3 regions of the Arthrobacter sp. Y3221160 genome follow, and region 1 is predicted to be linked to each of the others. Evidence: riboswitches for the same ligand, from Rfam matches in the RefSeq annotation. Region 1 holds a riboswitch; each other region holds the start of a gene.
The links. A riboswitch is a leader RNA that binds a small molecule or an ion and turns the genes downstream of it on or off. The one in region 1 is predicted to bind S-adenosylmethionine.
Positions count from the first base shown of each region.

Region 2: it holds a riboswitch for S-adenosylmethionine, as region 1 does, so the genes downstream of both, AC5RWG_RS08440 (flavin reductase family protein) here and AC5RWG_RS11215 (O-acetylhomoserine aminocarboxypropyltransferase/cysteine synthase family protein) in region 1, are expected to answer to the same signal.
Region 3: it holds a riboswitch for S-adenosylmethionine, as region 1 does, so the genes downstream of both, AC5RWG_RS13760 (bifunctional o-acetylhomoserine/o-acetylserine sulfhydrylase) here and AC5RWG_RS11215 (O-acetylhomoserine aminocarboxypropyltransferase/cysteine synthase family protein) in region 1, are expected to answer to the same signal.

Region 1 covers NZ_JBNHHU010000001.1:2,389,236-2,398,864, reverse strand. The annotation lists gene AC5RWG_RS11225 (endonuclease domain-containing protein) at 1-336, opposite strand, end outside; gene malQ (4-alpha-glucanotransferase) at 477-2,678, opposite strand; SAM riboswitch class I at 2,900-2,994, shown strand; gene AC5RWG_RS11215 (O-acetylhomoserine aminocarboxypropyltransferase/cysteine synthase family protein) at 3,086-4,561, shown strand; gene AC5RWG_RS11210 (CoA-binding protein) at 4,558-5,055, shown strand; gene AC5RWG_RS11205 (Ig-like domain-containing protein) at 5,291-9,629, shown strand, end outside.
Region 2 covers NZ_JBNHHU010000001.1:1,813,091-1,822,719, forward strand. The annotation lists gene AC5RWG_RS08425 (amino acid ABC transporter ATP-binding protein) at 1-478, shown strand, start outside; gene AC5RWG_RS08430 (hypothetical protein) at 745-957, shown strand; gene AC5RWG_RS08435 (prephenate dehydratase) at 1,045-1,914, shown strand; SAM riboswitch class IV at 2,076-2,190, shown strand; gene AC5RWG_RS08440 (flavin reductase family protein) at 2,243-2,749, shown strand; gene AC5RWG_RS08445 (aldo/keto reductase) at 2,800-3,789, opposite strand; gene AC5RWG_RS08450 (alpha/beta hydrolase) at 3,921-4,937, opposite strand; gene AC5RWG_RS08455 (hypothetical protein) at 5,124-5,501, opposite strand; gene AC5RWG_RS08460 (cytochrome b/b6 domain-containing protein) at 5,617-6,549, opposite strand; gene AC5RWG_RS08465 (FadR/GntR family transcriptional regulator) at 6,682-7,389, opposite strand; gene AC5RWG_RS08470 (MFS transporter) at 7,386-8,696, opposite strand; gene AC5RWG_RS08475 (glycerophosphodiester phosphodiesterase family protein) at 8,805-9,629, opposite strand, start outside.
Region 3 covers NZ_JBNHHU010000002.1:152,603-162,231, reverse strand. The annotation lists gene AC5RWG_RS13795 (ABC transporter substrate-binding protein) at 1-656, shown strand, start outside; gene AC5RWG_RS13790 (amino acid ABC transporter permease) at 675-1,613, shown strand; gene AC5RWG_RS13785 (amino acid ABC transporter ATP-binding protein) at 1,610-2,407, shown strand; gene AC5RWG_RS13780 (PDR/VanB family oxidoreductase) at 2,416-3,384, shown strand; gene AC5RWG_RS13775 (M20 family metallo-hydrolase) at 3,507-4,775, shown strand; gene AC5RWG_RS13770 (CPBP family intramembrane glutamic endopeptidase) at 4,983-5,762, shown strand; gene AC5RWG_RS13765 (VOC family protein) at 5,847-6,488, opposite strand; SAM riboswitch class IV at 6,716-6,830, shown strand; gene AC5RWG_RS13760 (bifunctional o-acetylhomoserine/o-acetylserine sulfhydrylase) at 6,898-8,223, shown strand; gene metX (homoserine O-acetyltransferase MetX) at 8,304-9,374, shown strand; gene AC5RWG_RS13750 (winged helix DNA-binding domain-containing protein) at 9,470-9,629, opposite strand, start outside.

The sequences.
Region 1 (9,629 bases):
CCAGAGATGCAATTGGGGCGGGTCTTTCACTGTCCAGAGTCCCAGCTCCCCGGCGGCCGAGACGCAGGTGATGAGCCCGCCAGCCATCATCGCGATGCGCAGATCGGCATCCGCATTGGCAGTGCCTACTAGCCCCCGTCGAAGGGACGTCACGGCGCCCGACGCGACGGCCACCTTGATCGCATCCGGTCCGATGCCCGCCCGGCGCAGGTCCCTAACGAGGGCTGTTCCTCCTCTTTTCGCCACCCAGCCGGCGATCATTTCGGGAGTCTGCATGTAATCGAGGATGACCGCACCCTTCGGCCGCCACCACTGCCGGCCCGAAATTGTGGACATCGGATGACCAGCAATGAGTAGCGGCCGCCGAACACCTGCGAACGGACTGCATCGCCGGCGCCGAAGACTTCCCGGCCCAGTTGAACCTGCCAGTCCTCCGGCGGGGCCGCGAGGGGCTTCCCGGCTCGGCGTGGACCCGCCTAATCCTGACGCAGGGCGCGCACCAGCGAGTTGAACCGCTCGTTGGCGGCCAGGTCCTCGATCAGGACCGACGCCCCGTCCGGCCCGGCCAGCGGGATCCGCCAGTTCGGGTATTCGTCCGCGGTGCCCGGCTGGTTCTGGGTCCGAAGCTCCCCCACAGCGTCAGTGAGCGCAACGCCCAGCAGCACCGAGGGGGTCTGCGTGATGAACGCGTGCAGCGCCTCGACGGTGCGTTGTTCGGCGGCGGGGCCGGCGCCGTCGTCGTGCTGTGGCGCGGCCGGAACCCGCGAGCGCACCATGGAGAGCACTGCCTCTTGGGCTGCCTGGTCCAAAGCCCGTTCCTCCTCCACGGGCCGGTTCAGCAGGCCCAGCGATTCGCGCAACTCCACGTGCTTGCCCGCCAGGTAGCCGGCGGTGGGCGGCAGGTCGTGCGTGGTGACGCTGGTCAGGCAGGAACGGCGGTACCGCTCAGGTGCGCGGGGGCTGCCGTCCTCGTACTCAAACCACAGGATGGAGGTCCCCAGGATGCCGCGCTCGGCCAGGTAGTCCTGCACGCCCGGCTCGAACACCCCGAGGTCCTCACCAATAACGACGACGCCGGCCCGTTCCGCTTCCAGGGCGAGGATGCCGATCAAGGCCTCGTGATCGTAATAAACGTAGGCGCCTTCGCTGGGAGGGCTGCCGGCGGGGATCCACCAGAGCCGGAACAGCCCGAGGATATGGTCCACCCGGATGCCGCCGGCGTGCCGCAGGACGGTCCGCAGCATGTCCCGGTAGGCAACATAGCCGGATTCGGCCAGGCGGTGCGGATGCCACGGGGGCTGTGACCAGTCCTGGCCCTGTTGGTTGAACATGTCCGGCGGCGCCCCCACGGAGATGTCGGGGGTCAGCACATCCTGCAGCGTCCAGGCATCGGCGCCGGTGGGATGGACGCCGACGGCGAGATCGTGCACTATCCCGATGTTCATTCCCGCATCGAGGGCGCTGGCTTGCGCCGCCTCGAGCTGCTCGTCGCACAGCCACTGCAGCCATTGATGGAACTCGCTGCGGTCCTTCAGCTCGCTCCGCTGTGCTTCGACGAAAGGGGCATCGGACCACTCCGGTGCCCCGGCCGGAACAGTTTCGGCCATGGCACACCACAGGGCAAAGCGCTCCAGCCCCTCGCCTTCCTGCGCGCGGAAGGCTTCGAACCGCTGCTGCCGTTCCGCGGACCGGGGCACCGCGAAGACCGTTTCCAGAGCCTGCAGCTTGGCCGCAAAAACCGGGTCGCGGTCCAGGATGACGGCGTCCAGGTTCGCGTCGTGGAAGTTGTTGGCCAGCGGGACGCCGCTGGCTTCGGGCACGTCCTCGACCCGCAGGTACAGGGGATTGACGAACCGGCGCGTGGAGGGCAGGTAGGGCGAGGGCTCCACCGGCGGTTTCGGCTGCGCCGCGTGCAGCGGGTTGATAAGGACGAACCCCGCACCCTTGGCCGCGGCCGTCTCGGCGAGGCTGGCCAGGTCATGCAGGTCGCCGATGCCCCAGGAGGACCGCGAGCGCACGGAGTACAGCTGTGCCATCAACCCCCACGTCCGGGGCAGGCGGTCCGCGGTGGTCAGGCGCCGCGGGGTGACCACGAGGGCGCACCGCGCCTCGCTGTCGGATGGCTCCGGGGCCGCGCCGGTCCCGGCCTGCATCACCTCCGGCATTTCCGGGGCCGCGCCGGTCCCGGCCTCCATCGGCTCGGATCTTTCCGCGGCCGCGCCGGTTCCGGGCTCCATCGACTCCGGCCGTTCCGCTACCTCCAGCGTGTGCCAGCCCAGCGGGATGTCCGCCGGCACCACCGCCGTGAAACGAACAGGCGGGGCACCTTCCGCATCCTCCGACCCGCCGGCCAGCACCTCGACGTCGCGCCGGGAGCCGTCCTCCAGCAGGATCCGGACCCGCGGACGGACGCCGGGCCGCGCATTGACCGGAACCTCGGTGGCACTGCCTTGGCGGACGACGACGGCGGGCGGCAGCGTGCGCTGCACCGGTGCCAGTTCAGCGGCCCGGAGGGAAGCCGTCACATCGTCGTCGGTGGCGCAGGGGACGTCCAGCGCGGTGAGGACGGAAACCAGCGTAGCCTCACTGACTGTTTTCTCGCCCCCATCCCAGCCGCGGAAGGTAATGCCAACGCCATGTTTCCCCGCGAGGCGCTGCAGCGCCGAAAGTTCAGCCATAGACCCAATCTACGGTGAACTGTCCGGACCCGGGAACGTCCCTCCTCGGCCGGGCCTGCGAAGATAGTGGCCGCAAGAGGCGAGCGCCGCCGTCGTACCGGGCCGCCGCAAGCCCGGGGCCACCGCAAGGCGTGCCGCCTCAGGGCCCGGGCGCCCACAGCCCGGACGCAACGCGGCTCAACATTTTTTGGTGCCGCGGCCGTTGGTTGCGAGAATGGACGGGACCATCCCGAGCGGTTGAGAGATCTGGCTCTTTGACACCGCAGCAACCATCCGGACGCCACCGGAAAGGTGCTACCGCCAGAAGCGATGGAGAGAGCGCAAGCAATCTTTGATCCGGACGGTGCCTGCCGGTGCCGCCAGGACCGTCATTCCGGGAACCCAAGTTTTGAAGGAGCAACCGCCTGATGGCTGAACGCACATTCGGTTTCCGCACCCGTGCCCTGCACGCCGGCGGCACGCCCGACGCCGAGCACGGTGCCCGGGCCGTACCGATCTACCAGAGCACCTCGTTCGTGTTCAAAGACACCGACGACGCCGCGAACCTCTTCGCGCTGCAGAAGTACGGGAACATCTACTCCCGCATCGGCAACCCCACGGTCGCCGCGTTCGAGGAGCGCATCGCCTCGCTCGAGGGCGGCATCGGCGCGGTAGCCACGTCGTCGGGCATGGCCGCCGAGTTCATCACCTTCGCGGCCCTGGCCGGGGCGGGCGACCACATCGTGGCCTCGTCCAAGCTCTACGGCGGCACCATCACCCAGCTGGACGTGACGCTGCGCCGGTTCGGCGTGGAGACCACGTTCGTCGACTCCAACGACCCGGCCGACTTCGCCGCGGCCATCGGGGAGAACACCAAGGCCGTCTACACGGAGATCGTGGCCAACCCGTCCGGCGACATCGCGGACCTCGCGGGCCTGGCCGCGGTGGCTCACGACGCCGGGCTCCCCCTGGTCGTGGACGCCACCCTGAGCACGCCCTACCTGATCCGCCCGATCGAGCACGGCGCGGACATCGTGATCCACTCCGCCACCAAGTTCCTGGGCGGCCACGGCACCACGCTGGGCGGCGTCGTCGTTGAATCCGGGCGTTTCAACTGGGGCAACGGCAAGTTCCCGCAGATGACCGAGCCGGTGCCCAGCTACGGCAACGTGTCCTGGTGGGGCAACTTCGGCGAGTACGGCTTCCTCACCAAGCTCCGGTCCGAGCAGCTGCGCGACATCGGCCCGTCGCTGTCGGCACAGTCCGCGTTCCAGCTGCTGCAGGGCGTGGAAACGCTGGCGCAGCGGATGGACGAGCACCTGGCCAACGCCCGCACCGTGGCCGAGTGGCTGGAAGCCGACGAGCGCGTCTCCTGGGTCAGCTACGCCGGGCTGCCCGCGCACCCGCACTACGAGCGGGGCCGGAAGTACCTGCCCAAGGGCGTGGGCTCCGTGTTCAGCTTCGGCGTCAAGGGCGGCCGCACCGCGGGCCAGAAGTTCATCGAATCGCTGCAGCTGGCCAGCCACCTGGCCAACATCGGCGACGCCCGCACCCTGGTGCTGCACCCGGGATCGACCACCCACCAGCAGCTCACCGCCGACCAGCTGGTGGCGGCCGGCGTGCCCGAGGACCTGATCCGCATCTCCGTGGGTCTGGAAGACGTGGACGACATTCTCTGGGATTTGGACCAGGCGCTGGCCGCCTCGCAGCAGGCCGGCGCCGAGCACGGCCCCAGCCGCGACCATGAGGACGCCGCGTTCGACAGCTCCGAGTTCGCCTCGCCCAGCTATGCCGGCGAGTCCTGCACGATCCCGGCGGAGCGTTCCCCCCGGACAGAGCCCGGAACGCGCGTGGTCGAGTCCGTCGAAGAACTGATCGAAGCCGAAGAAGGAGCCGCCAAGTGACCGCGACACCGGAACGCACCTGGATCGGCCCGTCCGCCGCGGAGCGTCTGAACATCCTGCGCAACACCAAATCCATCGCCATCGTGGGTGCCTCGGACAAGCCGAGCCGGGCCAGCTACTTCGTGGCCACGTACCTGCTGTCCAGCTCGCCGTACAAGGTGTATTTCGTGAACCCGGTGGCGAAGGAGATCCTGGGTCAGCCGGTGTACAAGTCGCTGGCGGACCTGCCCGAGGTGCCGGACCTGGTGGACGTCTTCCGCAGGCACGACGACCTGCCCACCGTTTTGGAGGAAACCTTGGCCGTCGGCGCCAAGACGCTCTGGCTGCAACTGGGCTCCTGGCACGAGGAGGTCGCCGCCGAGGCCGAGGCCGCCGGCTTGAACGTGGTGATGGACCGTTGCGTGAAGATCGAGCACGCCCGCTTCCACGGCGGCCTGCACCTGGCCGGCTTCGACACCGGGGTGATCTCCTCCAAGCGGCAGCTGACCGCCTAGAGGGCCTGCCGCCCCGAGCGCCTGCCGCCCCGAGCGCCTGCCGCCCCGCCGGCCTGCCGCCTCGAGCGCCTGCCGCCCCGCCCCTTGTCCCCCGGCCTTCCACGTGGAGGGCCGAGGGACAAGGGGCGGGTTTTTTCCTGCCCGGAAGTAGACGGAAAGAGCCTTCAAGGATTTCCCCAAGGTCCTCGTCGGATGCTGTGGCCAGCCACACATCACTCGACTAGGGGGAGTCACCGTGTTTACTGCACCAACCGATCCACAACCGAGGAGGGGCACCGAACGTGCCGACAAGGGGAGGCCATCCTTCCCCCGGAAAGTCACGGCCGGGCTCGCCGCTCTGGTGCTGGGCGCGGGCGTGTTGCCCTCCGCCCTCGCCCCCGCGGCGTTGGCAGCGCCGGTAGGCCAAGGCTTGACCCTCAATGCCGGGGACATGCGGTTCATCCTGAAGCAAATCAAGATCGCGGAAAACCACGCCACCAAGGAAGACGCCGAGGGCAGGCCCGTCCCGGGCCAGCCGCTCCTGGGCCCCGGCCCCAACCAAATAGCCAATCCGCTGCTGCCCTACGGGCTGCGCACGGTGGACGGGTCCGACAACAACCTGGTGCCCAACCAAGGGCACTTCGGCGCCGCCAGCCTGCCCTTCCCGCGGCTGGCAGAACCGGAATGGCGGACCACCGCCGGCGGGCAGTCGTACAAGTCGGTCAACGTTCCGATGATCCGGGACGCGGACCCGCGCTTCGTCAGCAACGTCATCGTGGACCAGACCTCCACCAATCCGGCCGCGATCGCCGCGGCCGGCAAGGCGCACCGGACGGTGAACGACGGCCCGACGGCGGTCCCCTGCGACGACGAGGGGCTGCCCCTGAACTGTGTTCCCGACGGCGAGACACTCGACATCCCGAATGTCACCACCGACTTCGGGCTCTCGCCGCCATACAACGGCTTCTTTGCCCTCTTCGGCCAGTTTTTCGACCACGGGATCGACTTCACCAAGAAGACCAGCAACGTCGTCATGATGCCGCTGGCCAAGGACGATCCGCTGTACGTCGAGGGATCGCCCACGAACTTCATGCTGCTCAACCGGGCGGAGAACCAGCCCGGACCCGACGGCAAGCTCGGCACCGACGACGACGTCCAGGACGCCACGAACACGGACTCTCCGTGGGTTGACCAGAGCCAGACCTACTCCTCGAATCCGTCCCATCACGTCTTCCTCCGGGAGTACGAGCTCAACGAGGACGGCGACCCGGTCTCGACCGGCGAACTGGCCGAAGGCGAACCCGGCGGCATGGCCACCTGGGCGGACATTAAGGCGCAGGCCGAGTCCATGCTCGGCCTGAAGCTCTCCGACGCCGACGTCGTGAACATCCCGATGCTGGCCACCGACCAGTACGGGCGCTTCCTGCGCGGCCCCAACGGGCTGCCGCAGTACATCACGCAGGACAAGCAGTTCGTGGAAGGGAACCTGGAGAACCCCGTCGCGCCGCCAGCGGATGTCCAGCGGATCGGCATCGCGTTCCTGGACGACATCTCCCACTTCGCGGCACCGTTCGACTCGCGGGGCGCGGCCCTGGCACCCGACGGGGACGGCGGCATCACGCCCACCAGCGGCCGGCAGGACCCGGGCACCTACGACGACGAAATGCTCGACGCGCACTTCGTTGGCGGCGACGGCCGCCTGAACGAGAACATCGGCCTCACCGCCGTCCACCAGGTCTTCCATTCGGAGCACAACCGGCTGGTCACCTACATGGAAGAACTGCTGACGTCCCTGAACCTGGACCTGAACGAGTGGAAGCTGCCCAACGGCGAATGGAACGGGGAGCGCCTCTTCCAGGCCGCACGGTTCGTGACGGAGATGGAGTACCAGCACATCGTCTTCGAGGACTTCGCTCGCAAGATCCAGCCGGGCATCAATCCGTTCAATGTCTTCACCCAGTCGGACACGGCGATCGACCCGGCGATCGAGGCGGAGTTTGCCCACGCGACCTACCGGTTCGGTCACTCCATGCTGACGGACACCGTGGATCGGAAGACCAACAGCGGAGCCGACATCGGTCTCCCGCTGCTGGACGCGTTCCTGAATCCACCGGCCTACTACGCCAACGGAGACAGCACGATGACGCCCGAGCAGGCGGCAGGCGCGATCGCGATGGGCATGACCGACCAGGTGGGCGCAGAGCTCGACGAGTTCGTCACCGACACGCTGCGCAACAGCGTGCTCGGGCTGCCCCTGGACCTGGCCGCGCTCAACATCGCCCGCGGCCGGGAGACCGGCGTCCCGTCGCTGAACAATTTCCGCAAGGACCTCTACGCGAAGACCAGCGAGTCGTCCCTGAAGCCCTACAGCAGCTGGGTGGACTTCGGGCAGGCGCTGAAGCATCCGGATTCGGTGGTCAACTTCATGGCCGCTTACGGCACGCATCCCAGCATCACCGGGGCGACGAGCATCGAGGCCAAGCGCGCGGCGGCGCAGAAACTCTTCGACATGAGCCCCGACCCGGCGGCCGAAACTCCGGCCGATGCCTACGATTTCGTCAACAGCAACGGGGAGTGGGAGAACGACGGCGCCGCCTCCAGGACCGGTTTGGACACGGTCGATCTGTGGGTGGGGGGCCTGGCCGAAGCCCAGAATCTCTTCGGCGGGCTGCTCGGCTCCACCTTCAATTACATCTTCGAACGCCAGATGACGGACCTGCAGGACGGGGACCGGCTCTACTACCTGTCCCGCACCTCGGGCCTGAACCTGCGGGCCCAGCTCGAAGGCAACTCCATGGCCGAGCTGGTGATGCGCAATACCGACGCTTCCGCGCTCAAGGCCGACGTCTTCGGCGTCGCCGACTGTGAGTTCGAGATGGGCAACATCACCGGCACCACGGGCAACAATGTGGCCGATGATCCCGCCTCGGCCTGCGACGAGTCAGCACTGCTGCTCCGCATGGCGGACGGCACCATCCGCTACCGCGTCTCCAACAGCGTGGACCGCCCGGGCCTCAACGCCCAGGCGACCTACAACGGCAAGGACGATGCCGGCGGCGCAGACGGGACGGACCGGATCTGGGCCGGCGTCGACAACGACACCGTCTGGGGCAACGGCGGCAGTGACATCATCGAAGGCAACGACGGCGCGGACACCCTCCTGGGCGGCGCCGGCAACGATCGGATCACCGACTCCCACGGGGACGACGTGATCAAGGGCGGGCCGGGCAACGACGCGATGGACGCCGGCCCCGGACTCGACGTGATCATGTCCGGCGACGGAGACGACTTCTCCAACGGCGGGCTCAACGGCAACCAGACCTTCGCCGGCGAGGGCAATGACCTCGTGATAGCCGGCGACGGACCGGACACGGTTTTCGGCGGCGGCGGCGATGACTGGCAAGAAGGCGGCAACGCGAACGACCTGCTCCAGGGCGACAGCGGTGCCCCGTTCTTCGACGACATCAACAACCCCGGCCACGACGTCCTCATCGGCGACAGCGGCGAGGACGACTACGATGCCGAGGGCGGTGACGACGTCATGGTCGCCGGTCCCGGGATCGAGCGCAATCACGGCGTCTACGGCTTCGACTGGGTGACCCACGCCCGGTCGGTCGAAGCAGCCGATTCCGATATGCGCATGATCGTCGTGGAGGGTCCGAACGCGCTCAAGGACCGGTTCCTGCTGGTCGAGGCCCTCTCCGGCTGGGACAAGGACGACGTCTTGCGCGGCGATGACGTGATTCCGGCCGAGCCCGACAACGAGGTGGCGGTCCCCGGCCTCAGCAATGTGCTGGACGCCGAGGGCATCAAGCGGATTACCGGCCTGGCCGAGCTGCTGCCCGCCGGTGCCACCGAGTTCGGCGCTGGCAACATCATCATCGGCGGCTCCGGGAGCGACCAGATCTGGGGCAACGGCGCGGATGACGTCATCGACGGCGACAAGTGGCTGAACGTGCGGCTCAGCGTACGCGACGCTCAGGGCGCTGAACTGCGGTCAGTCACCAGCCTGAAGACCATCCAGGCCGATATTATGGCCGGCCGGATCGACCCGGGCGACGTCGTCATCGTGCGGGAAATTCTCAACAGTGCGGCTTCGACCGACGTCGACACCGCCAACTTCTCCGGCGCGCTCGATGAATACGACATCACCACCGTCGACGGAGTCACGACCGTCGCGCACGTCCGCGGCGGCGGGGACGACGGCACCGACACCATCACCAATGTCGAGCGCCTCCGGTTTGCCGACCAGACCATCGAGCTGACGGATACCGAAGCCCCCACGGTGACGGACCGCGCTCCTGCTGACGGGGCAACCGGCGTGGCCGTCGGGGTCGACATCACGGCAACCTTCAGCGAGGACGTCCAGGGGATCTCCGGGACGACGGCCACGCTGACGGCCGCGGAAGCAACGGCACCGACCGCCGCCACCGTGACCTACGATCCGGTGACCCGAACGGCGACGCTCGACCCGGTGGCGGACCTGGCGATCGACACGGTCTACACCGTTGCGCTCACCAGCGGCATCCGGGACGCGGCGGGCAACCCACTCGCTGCCACCAGCTGGTCGTTCACCACTGCCGGACCGGCTCCAT
Region 2 (9,629 bases), 580 kb from region 1:
CTACAACCTGTTCCCGCACATGACCGTGCTGCAGAACATCATCGAGGGCCCGGTCCAGGTGCAGAAGCGGTCCAAGGCCGAAGCGGTGCGCGAGGCCAGGTCGCTGCTGGACCGTGTCGGGCTCTCCGGCAAGGAAGACCAGTACCCGCATCAGCTCTCCGGCGGACAGCAGCAGCGGGTCGGCATTGTCCGGGCGCTGGCGCTCAAACCTTCGCTGCTGCTGTTCGACGAGCCCACGTCCGCACTGGATCCTGAACTGGTGGGCGACGTGCTGCACGTGATCAAGGAACTGGCTGACGAGGGCTGGACCATGGCCCTGGTCACCCACGAGCTGGCCTTCGCCCGTGAAGTGGCCAGCGAAGTGGTGTTCATGGACGGCGGCGTGGTGGTGGAACGCGGACACCCCGAACAGGTGCTGCGCGAACCGCGGGAGGAGCGCACCCGGCAGTTCGTCCACCGGCTGCTCAACCCGTTCTAGGACCGGGTTCACTTCCGGCTGCCCCCGCCCTCCCCCCGACGGCTCCCTGCATCCGCGGTGGGGGTCCCGCCTGCACCGGTTCGCAGCACCACGCCGCCACGCCGGGTGTGGCGCACGCCACGCCGGTGCGAAATTCATCTGATGTCATCTGGGATGGCAGAATGTAAAGTTCCATGCACCGTTCCGCATGGCAGGCTCGTTCCGGCCGGAAGCTTCCATCCCGCGTTTCTCCTGCGCGGAAACCTCCGGCCACGAAAGGCAGAACCATGGCCACTTCCCTGGCTACCAAGTCGTTGACCGCACAGACGGCTTCCGAAGCGCACGATCTCCTGAATGCTGCGGTCGAAGAGTTGCAAAAGCTCGCCGCCATCGACGGCGATTGCGGCATCTTGGTCACTCGCACCGGCCCCGGGCAGTTTACGGTGGAGCTGAGCGACGACGTGCCCTACGGCATCACCCAGGAATCGCATCTGTACTAAGCGGTTGGCGGGCCGGTCCCGGTTATATGACGCCGCCCGGTTGCCCGGAATGAAGCGCCGGCCCGCCCCGGTGGGATAATTTCGCCCATGGCTCCAGCGATTGCGTACCAAGGTGAACCCGGCTCGAACTCCCACATGGCTTGCCTGGAAGTGCGCCCCGGTTGGGAAGCGGTGCCGTGTGCCAGCTTCGAGGATGCGTTCGCTGCCGTCACCGGCGGCGAGGCGGAACTGGCCATGATCCCCATCGACAACTCGATCGCCGGGCGGGTGGCGGACATCCACGCCCTGCTGCCGAAGACCACCCTGCAGATCGTGGAGGAATTCTTCCTGCCCATCCGTTTCAGCCTGCTGGGCGTACGCGGGGCCACCGTGGAGCAGGCCCGGGAGGTGCACAGCCACATCCATGCTTTGGGCCAGTGCCGCAAGCTGATCCGCAGGCTCGGGCTCACTCCGGTCATCGCAGGCGACACCGCCGGTTCGGCCCGGGAGGTGGCCGAATGGAACGACCCGACCAAGGTCTCCCTGGCGCCGCCGATGGCCGCCGAACTCTACGGCCTGGAGGTTTTCGCGGAAAAGGTCGAAGACGATCCGACGAACACCACACGGTTCGTGGTGCTGGCCGACCGCCGGCCGGTCCCGTCCCGCGAGGAACTTCCCGGTCCGGCCGTGACCAGCTTCGTGTTCCGCGTGCGGAACGTGCCGTCCGCGCTGTACAAGGCGCTGGGCGGTTTCGCCACCAACGGCATCAACATGACCCGGTTGGAGAGCTACATGGTGGGCGGCGAGTTTGCCGCCACCATGTTCATGGTGGACGTCGAAGGCCACCCGGACGATCCCGCCATGGTCCATGCCTTCGAGGAACTGGACTTCTTCACCACGGAAATCCGCATCCTGGGCGTGTACCCGGCGCATCCGTTCCGGCAGCAGACCGTGCGCCCGGGCGCCGCGGCGCAGTAGCCGTGGGGCCAGCAGTCGGACAGTAGCTTCGGGGCAGCAGCCGTCGCACGGCCGCCCGTCGGGCAGAAGCCACCTCGCGTGGCCCGGGAGTAAAACGCTGCATTTGACGAACTGTTACCGGCGTTTGACCCAGGCCCTTCCCCGCTCTTAGCGTGGAGACGAATCAAGAGCGCCAACTTCACAGCCCTGGCTGGTTGGCCGGCAACCCTCTACCGTAGCGGGGTGCTCCAGGTGATGATTCGGCCCGCCGGGGATGTCGGCAGGCAAGTACGCGTATCCACCCGCAGCAGCTCGGCCGCAGCGGATGCGCCCAAGCCCCAAGGACGCCATGTCGCTACACCATGACCTGACCCCCCACACGTTGCGCTCCGCCTTCGGCCGGTTCCCCTCGGGCATCGCGGCGCTGTGCGCGACCGTCGACGGCGAGCCGCAGGGCATCGTCGCCTCCTCGTTCACCGTGGGCGTCTCCCTCGAGCCGCCGCTGGTGATGTTCGCCGTGCAAAACACCTCACGGACCTGGCCGCTGGTCCGCCGGGCCAACCGGATCGGCGTCTCGGTGCTCGGTACCGGGCACGACGGTGTCTGCCGCCAGATCGCGTCCAGGACCGGTGACCGCTTTGCCGGCCTGAGCCTGCACGGCACGGACGATGGCGCGCTTTTCCTCAACGACGCGGCGCTCTGGCTGGACTGCTCGGTGCACCAGGAGGTCCCGGCCGGGGACCACCACGTCGTGCTGCTGCAGGTGCACGGACTGTCCACGCACGACGGCACCCACGAGCCCCTGGTCTTCCACGATTCCGCGTTCCGCCGGTTGGAACAGCCGGCCTTCGTCTAGGACGCATGGTCCCGGCTCCGCCCGCAGCCGGCGCGGCCGGGCGCGGGCAGCTAAGGCAGCGGCCTGCCTCGGGCCGCCACCCACAGGGAGTACCACTCCTCGCGGGTCATCGATGCTCCAACCGCTTCCGCCTCGGCACAGGCCCGGATCCGGTCCGGGCTGCTGGTACCGACGACCGGCCGGATGCCTGCCGGATGCCGCAGCAGCCAGCCCAGCACCACGGCCTCGGGCGGGCACCCCTTGTCCCGGGCAAGTTCCGTGACCAGGGCTGCCGCTGCATGATCCGCCGGGGGTGGGGCATCCGCGGGCGCGGAAGCATCCGGTGTCGCGGCCTCCGCTGCCGCACGCCCGCTGTACCGGCCCTGGGCCAGCGCGCCCCAGGCCTGCAGCTCCACCCCGTGGGCGGCGCAGTATTCCAAGGTGCCGTGCGGGAAGCTGATCCCCGGTCCCTCCGGGTGGTTCACCAGCACCCCTGACTCCAGCCAGTCGCGTCGGTGCAGGCTCATTTCCAGCTGGTTCACCGCCAGCGGTTCATCCAGCGCCGACTGCAGCCAGCGCATCTGTTCGCCGGACATGTTCGAGACACCAAGGCGGCGCACCTTCCCGGCCATCCGAAGCTCGTTGAACGCCGCGGCGATCTCTTCGGCCGGCGTCAGCGGATCGGGCCGGTGGATCAGCAGCGTATCCAGGTGATCGGTGTGCAGTCGGCGCAGGCTCTCGTCGGTGCGGGCCAGGATGGCTTCCCGCGAGGAGTCGTAGTGCCCGACCATGCCGGGGACCGGCAGCCGGATGCCGCATTTGCCCTGCAGCCGGATCGAGTCGCGCAGCTCGGGACTTTCCGCCAGCACCCGCCCGAACGCGGCCTCGGCCTTGCCGTGGGCGTAGATGTCGGCGTGGTCGAAAGTCGTGATCCCGGCCTCCAGCGCCGCCGCCACGGCCGCGTGCGCGGCGGCCACGTCGGCCGCTTCCAGCGGCCCGCTCCCCCAGCCCCCACCCAACCCCATGCAGCCGAAAATGAGGCGCGAGCCGGCGTCGTTCATTGATAGTTCCCCCTTCGCTGGGCAGGTTTCCAGCGTACGACGGCGGTGCCCGGGGAGGCATCGGCGCCGGCCCCGGGTGATGCTGACACCGAAGAACACTCCTCGTAGCGAGCCGGTCAACTCCGGCGGCATCAGCCGGTGTGGCGGCGGAGGAACGCCACGCTGCGCTCCAGCACCTGCCACGCCGCTTCCAATTCCAGGTTGAACTGGAACTGGTGCCCCAGGCCGGCCTCGGTTTGGGGGAAGAACTCCTCCACGGCCGCGCCCTTGATCCGCAGCGCTTCGACCAGCCCGAGCGAGTGCGGCAGCAACGGGTCCGTGTTGCCCGCTGACACGAAAGCCGGCGGGTAGTCGGCGCCCACGTGCTTGGCCACGGAGGCCAGCGCGACGTACGGACGCTCCAGATAGTCCTTGGCCCCGGTGTAGGACCACAGCACCGTGCGCAGGTAGTTCTGGTTCCCGGCCTGGTCCGCCCCGGCGAGCGAGAGGTCGTACGCCCCGCAGTGCAGCAGCACCGCGCGCAGCCGCTCCGGCTTCATGGGCGAGGCAATGCCGAGCCTTTTGGCATAGTCGGGATCGGCGATGACCAGCGCCAGTTGCGCGGCGATTTGCGCGCCCGCCGAGTCCCCGGCCAGCACGATCCGCTCGGTATCGATGTGCAGCCGCTCGGCATTGTGTTCCAGGTAGCGCAGCGCGGCGGCCGTCTGGCGCACCGGCGCGGGGTAGCGGCGCACGTGGGCCAGCGAATAGTCCACTCCCACGGCGGTGAAGCCGTAGGAGGCGAGAATCCGCAGGTAATTGGCGACGTCGTTCTTGGTGCCGGAGATCCAGGCCCCGCCGTGGATCCAGACAATTGTCGGAAGGCGCAGCGAATCCTCGGCCGCCTTGTCCGGGAAGAACACGTCCAGGCGGGTATGCCCGTGGTTGCTGAGGTATTCCTGATCCAATACTTCGCTGATTCCGTCCGGCACGTGCCGGGCCATCGCGCGGGCCGTGCGCCGGCCGTCCCGTTCCGACAGCACCCGCAGCAGCACCGCCAGCGGCCGGGGGCTGAAGCGCAGCCACAGGACCAGGCCGCCGGCAAGGGCCGCCGGGACGGTGACGAGCACGGCAACTGCTGTCAGTGCGCGGCGGATACGGACCTGCATGGCTTCCTCCGATCGGCCGGTAGTGAACCAATCGTGAGCCCGCCCCGCCCGCGGGGCAAGCCCCTCCCCTGCCTGACCGTCAACCGTCGGAACCCCCCGCCCGCGAAGGGACGTGAGACCCGCAAACGGCTGGACGGCCCACCGACGAAAAGCCTTGCAGCTCCCCGCCAAGGGCGGGAAACCACGTCAACCGAGGGCAACCACCAGGCTCAGCGCGGCCAAGACCAGGGCGACCGGCGTCATGGTCCACCGCTCGGGCTTGCTGCGCGAGATGGCGTTCATCAGGACGCCGACGAACAGGTACGCGGTCAGGACCCAGCCAAGAACGAGCGACGCGGTCTCCGGCAACGCGTCGAGAAACTGCGCGCGGTCCATGATGACGAACACGAAGAACGCATACAGGAGCACCGAGACCGCGCTCCCGATGCGCAGCTTCGCCGGCAGGATGCGGTGGCTTCCTCCCCAGGCGAACCGGCCCAGCGGCAGGCCCGCGGCCAGCAGGATCTGGAAGACGGCCAACAGCGCGAAGACAAGGCACGCGGCGATGGCCGCAACGGTGATCATGGCGAGCAGTGTAGCGGTGCAGCCTTCAGCCGCGGTCAGGCGGTCAGCGGCTGGCGGTAAGGCGGCGGCCACGCGTGCCACGCGGTCAGCGGCCGGCGATCAGGCGGCCGCGCGGTCAGCGGCTCGTGACCTTGCCCGTCAGCGAGGCGATCGGGCGCAGGAAGATCGGCCGGGCCAGGAACCAGGCCGCCACGGTCACCGCGACGGAGGCGGCAAAAATCCAGAAACCGGTCCACCCGCCGTCGTCCGTGGCCGCATACATGTGGTTGAGGTTGCGCAGCGCGCCGGTGGCCAGCACCAGCGTCACGTGCACGATGATGAACAGCACGAAATACACCATCACCGGGAAGTGGATGGCCCGGGCCGCCTCAATCGGGAAGTATTTGTTGACCGCGGCCCGCTTGGGCCAGGCGGCCGAGGTGCGCAGGCCGGAGACGATGGCCAGCGGGGCGGCGATGAAGACGGTGGCGAAGTAGGTCAGCAGCTGCAGCGCGTTGTAGTTCACCCACCCGTTCTCCAGCGGCCAGTCCAGCGAGGCGTACTGCAGCACCGCGGACAGCGCGTTCGGGAAGATGTCCCAACTGGTGGGCACAATCCGCATCCAGTGCCCGGTCGCGAAGATCAGCACCATGAAGACGATGCCGTTCAGCACCCACAACGCATCCAGCGTCAGGTGGAACCACAGGTTCAGGGTGATCTTGGTGGGCGCGTTTTTGGTCTTCACCAGGCCCTTGTTGTTGCGTGTCCAGTACGCCGGCGAGCGCGTGCCGGCGCGTACCTGCAGGCCGGTGCGGATGATCAACACGATCAGGAAGAAGTTGAGGAAGTGCTGCCAGCCCAGCCAGGCGGGCAGCCCGACGGGCGCGGATTCGGGCAGTTCGGAACGGCCCGGGTAGGCGGCCAGGAAGTCCTGGACGCCCGGCATCGTGCGCATCCATTTGGCCAGCAACACCAGCATCAGGAGCACGACGACGGCGCCGGCCACCGCCGCGGTGATCTTCAGCCACGTCTTCCGGGTGCTCCCGGACGGTTTCGTCGAAGTGGACATCGCCAGCTTTCCTCGTTCCCTGCGTCCCGACAGTCCGGGCTTCGTGATTCAAGGTACCCCGGCCGGGCGGCATCGTGCCACACGCGCGGCCGCGGCGGCCAGAGCCCGCCGCAGCACGGCGTGAGCGGGGCGTTATTGGCCGTCCTGCGGCATCCATTTCAGGCAGTAGCGCAGGTTGGCGGTGACGGTCCGTACCGCGGCTTCTTCGTCACCGGCCGCGATGGCGTCCGCGAGGTCCTCGTGTCCGGCGCGCAGGCATCCATCGAAGCCGTCCCGCAATCGCTGGGCCATCTTGGTCCCGTGAAACACGTCGCCGAAGCTGCCGTACAGCTCGTGCAGCAGCTGGTTGCCGGAAGCCTCGGCCACGGCCAGGTGGAAGTCCCAGTCGGCGGCGATCCAGCCTTCCAGGTCCTGTTCGGCCCACGCATGCCGGCGCCGGGCCAGCATCTCCCGCAGCGCCTCCACGCCGCCGCCGGGGCCCGGCGGCTCGGACCGCGCCGACTGCGCCGCCAGCCTCGCCGCCTGGGTGTCCAGCGCGAAGCGCACCTGCAGCACGTCCTCGTCGTCGTACTCGCGGTAGGCGCGGCGGGCGGTGCCGCTGATCTCGCTGGTAGCGCGCACGTACGTGCCGTCGCCGCGGCGCACCTCGAGCATCCCGGCGTGGGCCAGGGCCTTGACCGCCTCGCGCAGGGTGCCGCGGGAAACGCCCAGACTCGCCATCAGTTCCGGCTCGGGAGGGATCCGGGACCCCAGCTCCCACCGCCCCGCGGCGATGGACTCCCGCAGCCTGGACGTGACTTCCTCCGCCAGCGGCGGCCGCTGGAGCGGGCCGGACCTCACGCGCGCGCCTTCCGCACCAGGCCGCTGACCGCGTGAGCCAGCAGCAGTTGCAGCGCCGCGCCGGCCACCAGGAGCACCAGCGGTACGGTCCAGTCGGCGAGTGCATCGTGCAGCAGGCCGAGACCGAACGGGCCCAGGGCGGCGAAGAGGTAGCCCACCGATTGGGCCAGCGTGGACAGCGCGGTGGTCTCGGCCGCGCTGTCACCGCTGCGGCTGATCACCAGCATCAGCAGCGGGAAAACCCCGAAACCCAGTCCGATCAAAACCGCAGGCAGCACGGCGAGCTCGGCAGGCAGCACCAGCAGGGCGAGGTAGCCCGCCAGCGACGCCGCGCAGGTGATCATGAAGGCCGGCCGCAGCAGGCCCGGGCGCGCCGCCATGGACAACAGCAGGACGACGGCGGGGATGGACACCAGCTGGACCAGCGCGAGCAGCTGCCCGGCGGCCGCGGCATCCACCCCGCGCGAGATCAGGATGTACGGCAGCCAGCCCATCACGGAATAGACGAGCAGCGCCTGGATGGTGAACAGGCCGGTGAGCAGCGCGCCCTTGCGCGTGAGCAGCAGCGGCCACGGCGACGAGTGGTCCCGGGTCCGCGTGCCCGAACCGCGCCTGCCGGCCACGGCCATGGGAAGGAACACCGCGAGCCCGACGACGGCCAGCAGCGCCCACGCGGCCAGCGCGAGCGACGGCGAGTCCAACTGCGCGGCCAGAGGGACGCTGATGGCCGCGGCCAGGGTGGCGCCGACGGACATGGAGATGGTGTAGGCCCCGGTCATCGTCGACGGCCGGTGCGCGAAGTACTTGCGGATGAACGCCGGCAGCGCCACGTTGCAGACCGCCAGTCCGGACATGGACACCACCGTGCCGGCCAGCAGCATCCCGACGGATTCGACCCCGCGCAGGCCCAAGCCCGCAATCAGCAGTGTCAGCGCAAGTGCGATGGCGCGTTCCAGCCCCATGCGGCTGCTCAGCCAGGCGGTCGCGGCTCCGGCCACGGCGAAACACAGCACGGGAACGGTGGGCAGCAGTGCGGCGACCAGCGGCCCGTACCCCAGCAGCTGCTGCAGGTCGTGGAAGAGCGCGGCCGCGCTGGCAATACCAGCCCGGAGGTTCAACCCGATGAGTATCACGGCGGCTACGGCCGCGGCGATGAACCAGCGGCGGCCCGCGGCGGCGGGTGCTGGGGCAGGCTCCTGCACGTTGAGCTCCGGCACCAGGGCCTCGGCGAACTCCCCCGGAGCCTCGTCGCCGCCCGGCGCGTGGTCGCTGCTGCTGCCGCCGCTGGGCCGTCGCTCTAAAATCATTCTCTAAACGTTAGACGTTTGATGTCTGAGGCACCAAAACCGGCGCCGGCGCCTCGGGCGGCGTAAGGCCGCCCGAGGTGCCGGCGTCGGAGCTGCAGAACCTGCCGCCTAGTTGGCGAAGACGTCCTGCAGCGTGCCCTGCGGGGCCCACAGCGCAATGGAGTCGCCGGTGTTGTTCAGTACTGACGCGGTGCCATTGTTGTAGTAGGCCTCGGCGCTGTTGGTGCCGGGACCGGTGTAGACCCGCAACTCCGCGCCGGGGGCAAGCACGTAGCCCTCGCCCACAGCCAGGATATTGTTCGCCGCGTCGCGGATGATGTAGCCGCTGGCGTCGATGCTGTGGTTGGCGGTGTTGCGCAGCACCACGTGCTCGCCGGTCTCCGGCTGAACGTCGCTGCCGGCGGGGTCATTCACCGCGCCGGCGATTTCCAGGCCGGTGCCCGCGGGGAAGGGCTTCCGCCCGTCCAGGTAGCGCATGGTCTGGATCGGGAAGTCACCGGTGACGGCATCGACGCCGAGGTCGACGGAGTGCTGGACGGCCTCGGGCGAGTTGGCGGTGTAGACGCCGACGACCAGCCCGGCGGCCTTGGCGTCTGCAACATTTTGCGCCGTCAGGGTGCGGTAGTTGGTGCCGATTGAATCGGCAAAGGCCGCCCAGGATTCCAGCGTGGCCGGACCCGGGACGGTGCTCGAGAGCTGCTGCAGCGCGATCTCGGGGGCCAGGTCGGCGAAGGTGCGGTTGGAGGCCTCGTCGAAGCCGAGGACCTGGACCTTGTCGGCGGCAACAAGCTTCGTCCAGGCGGCATCGGTGCGGAGCTCGTCGGCGACGAGCTGTTCGATGCCCGGGGAGTTCTTCGGCGACTTGATTTCGATGTACACGCCGGTCTTCACCGTGGCGATCTTCGCCGCGTCATCCAGGTGCGGGATCCGCTC
Region 3 (9,629 bases), on a different contig from region 1:
ACGTCGACTTCTCGGACGCCATCGGTGCTGCCCTGGGCTTGGAGATTGAACACGTGCCCGCGACCTTCGACACCATCCTGCCGGGCCTGGCCTCCGGAAAGTACGACATGGCCATGTCGACCTTCTCCATCACCCCGGAACGCGAGAAAATTGTTGACTTCGTGCCGTACCTCAACGGGGGCTCTGGCGTCGCCGTCCTTCCCGGGAACCCCCAGAAGATCTCGATGGATCCCATGAGCATGTGCGGCAAGAAGATCGCCGGCCAAAAGGGATCGATCCAATCCATGGAGTACCTGCCCGAATTCTCCAAGGAATGCACGGCAGCGGGCAAGGAACCCATCACTATTCAGAACTTTCCCGGGCAGACGGACGCCAACCTTGCCCTGACTTCCGGTCGCGTAGACGCTGTGGTCGCAGACAGCGTTTCCTTGGCCTACCAGGCAAAGGAAGCCGGGGATAAATTCGAGTTGGCCGCCGGCGAGGACTACGACCCGATCCCCACCGGCATCGCCCTTGCCAAGGACGGCGGGCTGCAGGAAGCGGTTACTGAGGCCACCCGAGGCATTCTGGACAGCGATTACTACGAGGAAATGCGCGCCAAATGGGCCCTCCCGGAGTCGGTTCTGATCACCTCCGAAGCCCTCGACAAGAAGTAGCGGAGAGGAAGCATCCGCATGACTGCCGTGACTACCCGAAACGAGCAAGTAGCCCCTGCCGGCGATGGTTACACCGTCGTCAAGGCAAAGCATCCCGGTCGGTGGCTGTCCGCAGCCGTCATCATAGTGATCGCCGGGCTGCTTTTACGATCCGTGATGACGAACCCCAACTTCGGATGGGACGTCGTGGGCCTGTACCTGCGCGACGTGTCCATCGGCCGCGGCATCCTCGTCACGCTTGGCCTGACGGCGATCAGCATGGCCATCGGCATCGTGCTCGGGGTCGTCTTCGCAGTCATGCGGCTCTCCGTCAATCCGGTGGTACGTAGTGCCGCGTTTGCGTACGTTAACTTTTTCCGGGGCACGCCGGTGCTGGTGCAGCTGCTGTTTTGGTTCAACCTGGCTGCGCTGTACCCGGTTATCACCCTCGGCATTCCGGGCATTGAACTGGACGCAAACCAGTTGATCACTCCCATGACGGCAGCGATCCTCGGTCTTGGCCTGAACCAAGGTGCCTACATGTCCGAGATTGTCCGGGCGGGCATACTGTCCGTTGACCACGGGCAGACAGAGGCAGCCGAGGCCCTGGGTATCACCCGCATGCAGACCATGCGGCGGGTGGTGCTGCCCCAGGCAATGCGCGTCATCATCCCTCCCACCGGCAACGAAACCATCGGCATGCTCAAGACCACGGCGTTGGTCAGCGTGATCTCGGTGCCGGAGCTCTTGTACTCGGCGCAGATTATTTACGCGCGGACCTTCGAGACCGTCCCGCTGCTGATCGTCGCAAGCCTCTGGTACCTGTTGATTACCTCGGTCCTGACCATCGGCCAGTACTACCTGGAGCGGCGATTTGCCCGCGGCAACCAGCGGAACCTGCCGCCGACGCCGCTGCAGCAGTTGAAGCGGTTTTTCGCCACCCATGACGCGCTCTCCTTGAAAGGCGGCAAGAAATGACGGTTACCCACGGCGTTGAACCGATGGTGAGGGCCAACGCGATCTGCAAGAACTTCGGTTCCAATCAGGTATTGAAGGGCATTGATTTGGAAGTGCAGCCGGGGGAAGTGGTCTGCCTGATCGGCCCCTCGGGATCCGGCAAGAGCACGTTCCTGCGCTGCATCAACCATTTGGAAACAGTCGACGGCGGCCGCATGTGGGTGAATGGCAAGATCGTGGGTTACGACCTTAAAGGCAGCAAGCTGTACGAACAGAGCCACAACGACATTTGCAGCAGCCGTACCGAAGTGGGAATGGTCTTCCAGCAGTTCAACTTGTTCCCGCACATGACGGTGTTGGAGAACCTGATCGAAGCACCACGGCTTGTCCGAAAGGAAAAGAAAGCCACGGCCGTGGCCCGGGCGATGGGACTGTTGGAAAAAGTAGGTCTGGCGGAAAAAGCCGAGGCTTACCCGAGGCAGCTCTCCGGCGGCCAGCAACAGCGGGTGGCCATTGCGCGCGCCCTGTGCATGGAGCCACGGCTGATGCTCTTTGACGAGCCGACCTCGGCCCTTGACCCGGAGTTGGTGGGTGAGGTCCTGAAGGTGATGAAGGACCTGGCCAACTCCGGCATGACGATGGTCGTGGTGACGCACGAGATGCACTTTGCCCGGGACGTCGCGGACCGGGTGGTGTTTATGGCGGACGGCTACGTAGTGGAGCAGGGGCCGGCCCGCGAGGTGATAACCAACCCGAAGAACGATCGCACCAAGGCCTTCCTGGCCTCTGTTCTCGCCGAACCGGCAGCAGCCTGATACCCACCGTGAGGGCAATCATGAATGAAGATTTTTTTGACGTCGAAGTTCGCTCAATCCGGCAGGAGTCCAACTGTGTAGTCTCCCTGCAGTTGGAACATCCGCTGGGCGAGGATCTGCCGGAGTGGGACGCCGGCTCACATGTGGACGTCCTCCTTCCCAACGGCCTCTTGCGCCAATACTCGCTCTGCTCTGAGCGGACGAACCGTGCTGCCTGGCGGCTGGGCATACTCCGCGAACCCGACGGGCGCGGCGGCTCGGCCTACGTGCACGACATGCTGAGGCCGGGAACCAAAATTCAGGTCCGGGGACCGCGCAACAATTTCGTCCTGGCACCTGCCGGCAGCTATGCCTTCATCGCCGGCGGCATTGGCATTACCCCCATCCTGCCGATGATCCGCGAGGCCGCCGCCCTCGGAGTCCCATGGCGTCTGCTCTATCTGGGGCGGAGCCGCTCGTCGATGGCGTTTCTCGATGAGATCCAGTCGCTTGGGGGAGACATCCATATCCACGCGGATGACGAAAGCGGCTTCTACCCGTTGGCAGAACTGTTGGGGGACCTACCCTCGGAAACACACGTTTACGCCTGCGGTCCCGGGCCATTGCTAAATGTCATCCAGACGATTGCCGACGGGTGGGAAGTCCCTGCGCGTTTTCATTGTGAGCGCTTCACCGCCACCGGCGATAACTTACGTATGCCGGTGGGCGGCAATTCGGCGTTCATCGTTGAACTGGCCGATGGGACGGAGGTCCCGGTGGGCTCGGATGAGACCATCCTGCAGGCCCTTGAGTCGGTCGGGATCACCCCTTTGAGCTCCTGCCGGGAGGGAATCTGCGGCACCTGCGAAACTCCTGTGCTGGGCGGCGAAATCGACCATCGTGACTCGCTGCTCTCCGACGACGAACGCGAGTCCGGAGACACCATGATGATCTGCGTCTCCCGGTGCAAGGGCAAGCGTCTGCTGCTGGATTTGTAGGCGAGCGCCTTGCAGCCGAAGGCACCACAGCCCTTCATCTCACACCAGGCCCTTCCCCCAGCCGGTGAACAGACGGCAGCCTTAAGGGTGAGTGCGTAAAACGCCGCCTTAGGAGTAGAAACATGCAGGATGCGGCATCGCTGGAGCCGGTCCAGGAACGTCTATGGGCCGATCTGATAGATCTCTCACAACTACGAGAATCCGACTCACCTGGGTGGAGCCGCCCGGTCTTCAGCGATCCTTATTCGGCGTCCCGCATCTGGGTACAATCCCGCATGCGGGACGCCGGCCTCGAAGTCACTGTTGACCCTGCAGGAAACATCGTCGGCCGACTCCGAGGGCGCTATTCCGGCCCGCCGCTAGTCACCGGGTCACACACCGACACCGTGGTAGGAGGCGGACGATTCGACGGGATCGTCGGAGTGCTTGGAGGCATAGAAGCTGCGCGCCGCTTCCGCGAGACTTCCACGATGCTCAATCATGATCTGCTGGTCGTCGACTTTCTGGGTGAAGAAGCGAACCCCTACGGTGGATACTGCCTCGGTAGCCGTGCGGCAGCTGGCGCGATGAGGACGGAGGATCTGAACCGTACAGACTCAGTTGGCAACAGACTGGGCGACGCGGTGGCACGCTTCGGCGTGGATCCAAACGGCATGCTTGCACGCTCGTGGGCGCAAAACGAACTACACGGGTACCTCGAACTGCATGTGGAGCAAGGCCCGATCCTTGAGCAGAAGGGAATCGATGTAGGAATTGTTACCTCAATCGTTGGCGTTCACACGCTGCTCGCCACCTTTCTCGGCAGATCGGATCATGCCGGCACTCGTAACATGGATGACCGGCGGGATGCATTGGTCGCTGCAGCCAAGGCCGTCCTGGCCGTCGAACGGGAGGCCTGTGAAGCACCTGTCCATGCGGTCGCGACCAGCGGCAACCTGCTCGTTGAAGCAGGTTCTGGAAACGTGATTCCGGGTCGAACAACGCTGATGGCAGAATTCCGCAGCGACAATCAGATCTGGCTCTCTGGTGTGCGGAGAAGGGTAGCCGATCAAATCCTTCGGCAGAGCGCCGAAAGCGGAGTGGAAGCACTCCTTGACTGGGCGGCGGAAACTCCTGTCGTACCGGCTAACGCATCAGTACAGAACGTGACGGCATCAGCACTCGATGGCCTCGGGCTCCCCTGGATGCCCATGCCGAGTGGCGCCGGTCACGACGCTGCGCACCTGGCAGCCCGCTGCCCTGCTGGAATGATCTTCATCCCATCTCACAACGGCCGAAGCCATTGCCCGGAAGAGTGGACAGACGCCGTGCACATCAGTAGAGGAGTGCATGTGCTGGCAGCCAGCCTTCTAAAAATGGATCGGACGGAAACCTTGAAACCTGATTTCTAGCCGCGCGATTCCTGGCGGTCATTACACTACTGGCACCTAGCCGGTTTCTAATGGACTCCCGTCTTGGGTGGCGAGATCGATCACCGCGACCCGCTGCTCTCCGACGATGAACGCGAGGCCGGAGACCCCATGAGGATCTGCGTCTCCCTCTGAAAGCACTCCACGCCTTGTATCTGCGCCCGCGGTTCTCTTGGGAAGATGGGGGCTATGGACAAGCAGAAGGTCGCCACCGCGAGCACGCCGCGCACGGTCAAGTACTACCGGGCGGAAGTGCTCATCGTCCTGGGACTCTCGCTCGGGCAGTCGGCGGTCTATGCCGTGGTGAACCTGCTGGAAAAAATGACCCGCGCTCCGCTGGCCTCGCAGACGACCACGCTGAACCCGGTGCTGAACGAGCGGGAGCTCTTCGATTTCGTGTACCAAATGCTCGGCATCGTCTTTGCGCTGGTGCCGGTGGCCTTGGTGCTGTTTTTGATGACCGTTCCCGGACGGTCGGCCTTCCGGGCGATCGGGTTCACGTTTTCCCGGCCCCGGCTGGACTTCGGCTTGGGCTTCCTGCTCGCGCTGGTGATCGGTGTCGGGACGCTGGGCGTTTATGCCGCCGGCCGGGCCCTGGGTATCACCACCGCCATTGTCCCGGCGGCCCTGGACGAATACTGGTGGACGGTTCCGGTGTTGATCCTGTCCGCGCTGCGGCATGCGGTCCTCGAAGAGGTGGTCATGGTGGGCTATCTCTTCAACCGCTTCGCGAGGTTCGGCTGGGGCATTTGGTCCGCGATCTTCGTCAGCGCCGCCCTGCGCGGGACCTACCACCTCTACCAGGGCATCGGGCCGGGCATCGGGAACTTCCTCATGGGTTTGGTCTTCGGCTACGCCTATACAAAGGCCAAGCGGGTGATGCCGCTGGTGGTGGCGCACGCGCTGCTGGATATTGCCGGTTTCGTCGGCTACACACTGCTGGGGCCGGCCATCGGCATCGGCACGTGAAACCGGCCGGGCAGCGCAGCGGCGCCCGGCCTTGCGATCAGGGCGCCGCTGCGGCGATCGACGACGTCGATCCTCTCGAAAGACTTACAGTTCGACGATTCCGTTGGCGGTTTCGAAGCGGACGGACAGGATGCCCGGCGTACCGTTCGGTGCCGTCCAGGCGACCTTGACGTCGTCCAGCAGGCCGTCGACCGGCGTGCCTAGCCAGTCCGCCACCCGCTCGGAAGAGCCGGCGATGGTCAGGCCGATCAGCTTGACCGTGGCGGGGCGGGCGTTGGACGGGTGCAGCGGTTCGGTGCCGTCATCCCAGCGCAACATGTAGGGCACCTGCGGGTCGGCGATGAGGCCCTTGATCCCGATCTGCTGCCAGCTCAGTTCCTGCCCATCCGGGAACTTGCGGTTGCCGGGAACCGCGTGGCGGCCCAGCCGTTCTTCGAACGGGGTCAGGTCGTCGACCGCCACGCACCAGCCCATCCAACCGCCGCCGGCTTCCGACCGCGCCCGCACTGCCTGGCCAAAGGGGGCCTTGTCGGAAGCGGGGTGGTCGAGCACCTCCACGACCTCCAGGTAGTGGTGGTCGGTGAGGGGGAAGATCATATTGCGGGTGCCGAAGCGGGGGTGAACCCCGCCCTTGACGGCGTCGATGCCCAGGGCTTTGGAGATCCGCTCTGAGGTGGCAGCCAGACCGTCGGGTTCAGCGGCATAAGAAACATGGTCGAAGCGCATGGCATTATCTTGGCACTTTGTGAACCCGCTCTCGACTTAGGGTGACCTAAGTCACTCAATTTGCGGCTCGTGGTGAACGCGCCGTTCCGGACAGCAAATCCGCCTCCCCGGCACGCGCCGGCAACAGTGACGAAGCGGACGGTCGGACAGGCGGTCCGGAGACCGGTGCCCAGTCATAAGGTGTCATATTGTTGCGGCCGCCGGCTTGTCTGCGGAGACTGGAGGCAGGTCATGAGTGCCAGCGCAAAACCCCGGTTTGCTGGCCGGCAACCCTCCAACCGCGGTGGGGTGCCCCGGGTGAAGACCAGGCAGCCGCCATAAGGCGGTGCGCAAGCGCGGGTCACACCCGGGACAGACATGCCGGCACGGCCGGATCCCGGATGGCCCCTTCCAGTGAAGGAGTTGCACCATGTCCAACGCCGATTGGTCCTTTGAAACCCGTCAGATCCACGCAGGGCAGGAGCCGGACGCCGCCACGGGCGCCCGCGCACTGCCGATCTACCAGACCACGTCGTTCGTGTTCCCCAGCGCGCAGAGCGCGGCCGACCGGTTCGCCCTGTCCGAACTGGCACCCATCTACACCAGGATCGGCAACCCCACCCAGGAAGCGGTCGAGACCCGGATCGCCAACCTGGAGGGCGGCGTCGGCGCCCTGCTGCTTGCTTCGGGCCAGGCCGCGTCGACGTTCTCCATCCTCAACCTGGCCGAGGCCGGCGACCACATCGTGGCCAGCCCCAGCCTGTACGGCGGCACCTACAACCTGCTGCGCACCACGCTGCCCAAGTTCGGCATCGAGGTCACCTTCGTCGAGGATCCGGACAACCTGCAGCAGTGGCGCGATGCCGTCAAGCCGAACACCAAGGCGTTCTTCGGCGAGGTCGTCTCCAACCCGCGCCAGGACGTGCTGGACCTGGAGTCGGTCAGCGCCATCGCCCACGAAAACGGCGTGCCGCTGATCGTTGACAACACCTTGTCCACCCCGTACCTGATCCGCCCGATCGAGTGGGGGGCCGACATCGTGCTCCACTCGGCCACCAAGTACCTCGGCGGCCACGGTACGGCGATCGGCGGCGTGATCGTCGACGCCGGCACGTTCGATTTCGCCGCCGACCCCGAAAAGTTCCCGGGGTTCAACACGCCGGACGACACGTACAACGGGCTGGTCTTCGCCCGCGACCTCGGCGTCAACGGCGCTCTGGGCGCCAACCTGGCCTACATCCTCAAGGCCCGGGTGCAGTTGCTGCGCGACCTGGGGTCCGCCATCTCGCCGTTCAATGCCTTCCTGATTGCCCAAGGGCTGGAGACGCTGAGCCTGCGCGTGGAGCGGCATGTGGCCAACGCTCAGAGGGTGGCCGAATTCCTGGAAGAGCACGACGACGTTGCCTCCGTCGCGTACCTCGGCCTGCCCTCCAGCCCCTGGTATGAGCGCGGCCGCAAGTACGGCCCGAAGGGGACCGGCGCCATCGTCGCGTTCGAAATCAAGGGCGGCATCGAGGCCGGCAAGCGCTTCGTGGACGGCCTTGAACTGCACTCGCACGTGGCCAACCTGGGCGATGTGCGCTCGCTGGTGATCCACCCGGCGTCGACCACCCACGCCCAGCTCTCGGCCGCGGAGCGGGTCGCGGCCGGGGTAACCGACGGGCTGGTCCGCCTGTCGGTGGGCATCGAGAACGTCAACGACATCATCGCCGACCTGGAGGCCGGTTTCCGCGCCGCCAAGGGTGCGGACGACTAGGCAAGCAGGTAGAGCGCAGCGTGACGATAGTGCAACCGCAGGAACTGGTGGAACAGGCGACCGACGGCATCCTGCGCCGGATGCCGGTTGGTGCGCTGGAGTTGGAAGCCGGCGGCTATCTGCCCGAGGTGGTCCTCGGCTTTGAAACCTGGGGCACCTTGAATGCGGACGCGTCCAACGCCGTCCTGATTCAGCATGCCCTGACCGGCAGCACGCACGTCGCACGCGGCTGCTCGGACGAGGACGGTTGGTGGGACGATCTGGTGGGCCCCGGTGCCACGATCGACACGGAGCGCTATTTCGTCGTGGCCGCCAACATGATTGGCGGCTGCTACGGCTCCACCGGTCCCTCGTCGCCGGCTCCGGACGGGACGCCGTGGGGTTCACGCTTCCCGTTCGTCACGATCCGCGATTCGGTCCGGGCCGAGGCGCGGCTGGCCGACGCGCTGGGGATCCGGCGCTGGCACACGGTGCTCGGCGGGTCGATGGGTGGCGCCCGCGCGCTTGAATGGGCGGCTACGTTCCCGGAGCGCACGGCCCGGTGCGCCGTCCTGGCGTGCGGCGCCGCGAGCACCGCCGAACAGATTGCCTTCGCGCAGGCGCAGGTCGCGGCCATCCGGCTGGACCCGTACTTCTCCGGCGGCGACTATTACGGGGGCCCCGCTCCCGAGGCTGGACTGGGTATCGCCCGGCGGATCGCGCACATCAACTACCGCTCGGAGCCGGAGCTGGAGTACAGGTTCGGCCGCAAGGCGCAGGCGGAGGAGCAGCCGTTCGGCGGCATTACGCCGTCCGCCCGTGGCCGCTATGCCGTGGAAAGCTACCTCGACTACCAGGCGGACAAGCTCGTCGCGCGCTTCGACGCCAACAGCTACATACTGCTCACCGAGGCCCTCATCAGCCACGACGTTGCCCGGGGCCGGGGCTCGCTGGAGCAGTCGCTGGGCGGCCTCACCGACACGCAGTTCTTCGTCGCCGCGGTGGATTCCGACCGCCTGTACTTCCCGGAACAGTCGCGGCAGCTGGCCGAGGCGCTGCCCGGGGCGGTCAAGGTCCACACCATCGAGACGCCGCTGGGCCACGACGGTTTCCTCACCGACATCCACCAGCTGCACGAGGCCCTCACCGAGGCGTTCTTCGCGCCCGCCTGACTTTTCGGCCCGCGTGACAGCGGCCTCGGTACGACGTCGGTGCGCGCCCTCCGCGCCGATTGCCACCGCCGCGCCCGATCGGGGGGAGCGGAGCGTCAGGTCAGTTCGAGCGATACCGGCCGCCGCAGGAAGGCCGCGTACCGTTCCACCGCGTCGTCCACGGCCTGCCGCTCCGGCTCGGTGAAGAACCGCAGCGGCTTGAGCCGCAGCTCGGCGGAGCCGGGCCGGAGGACGTGTCTCCAGTTGCCGGCCATC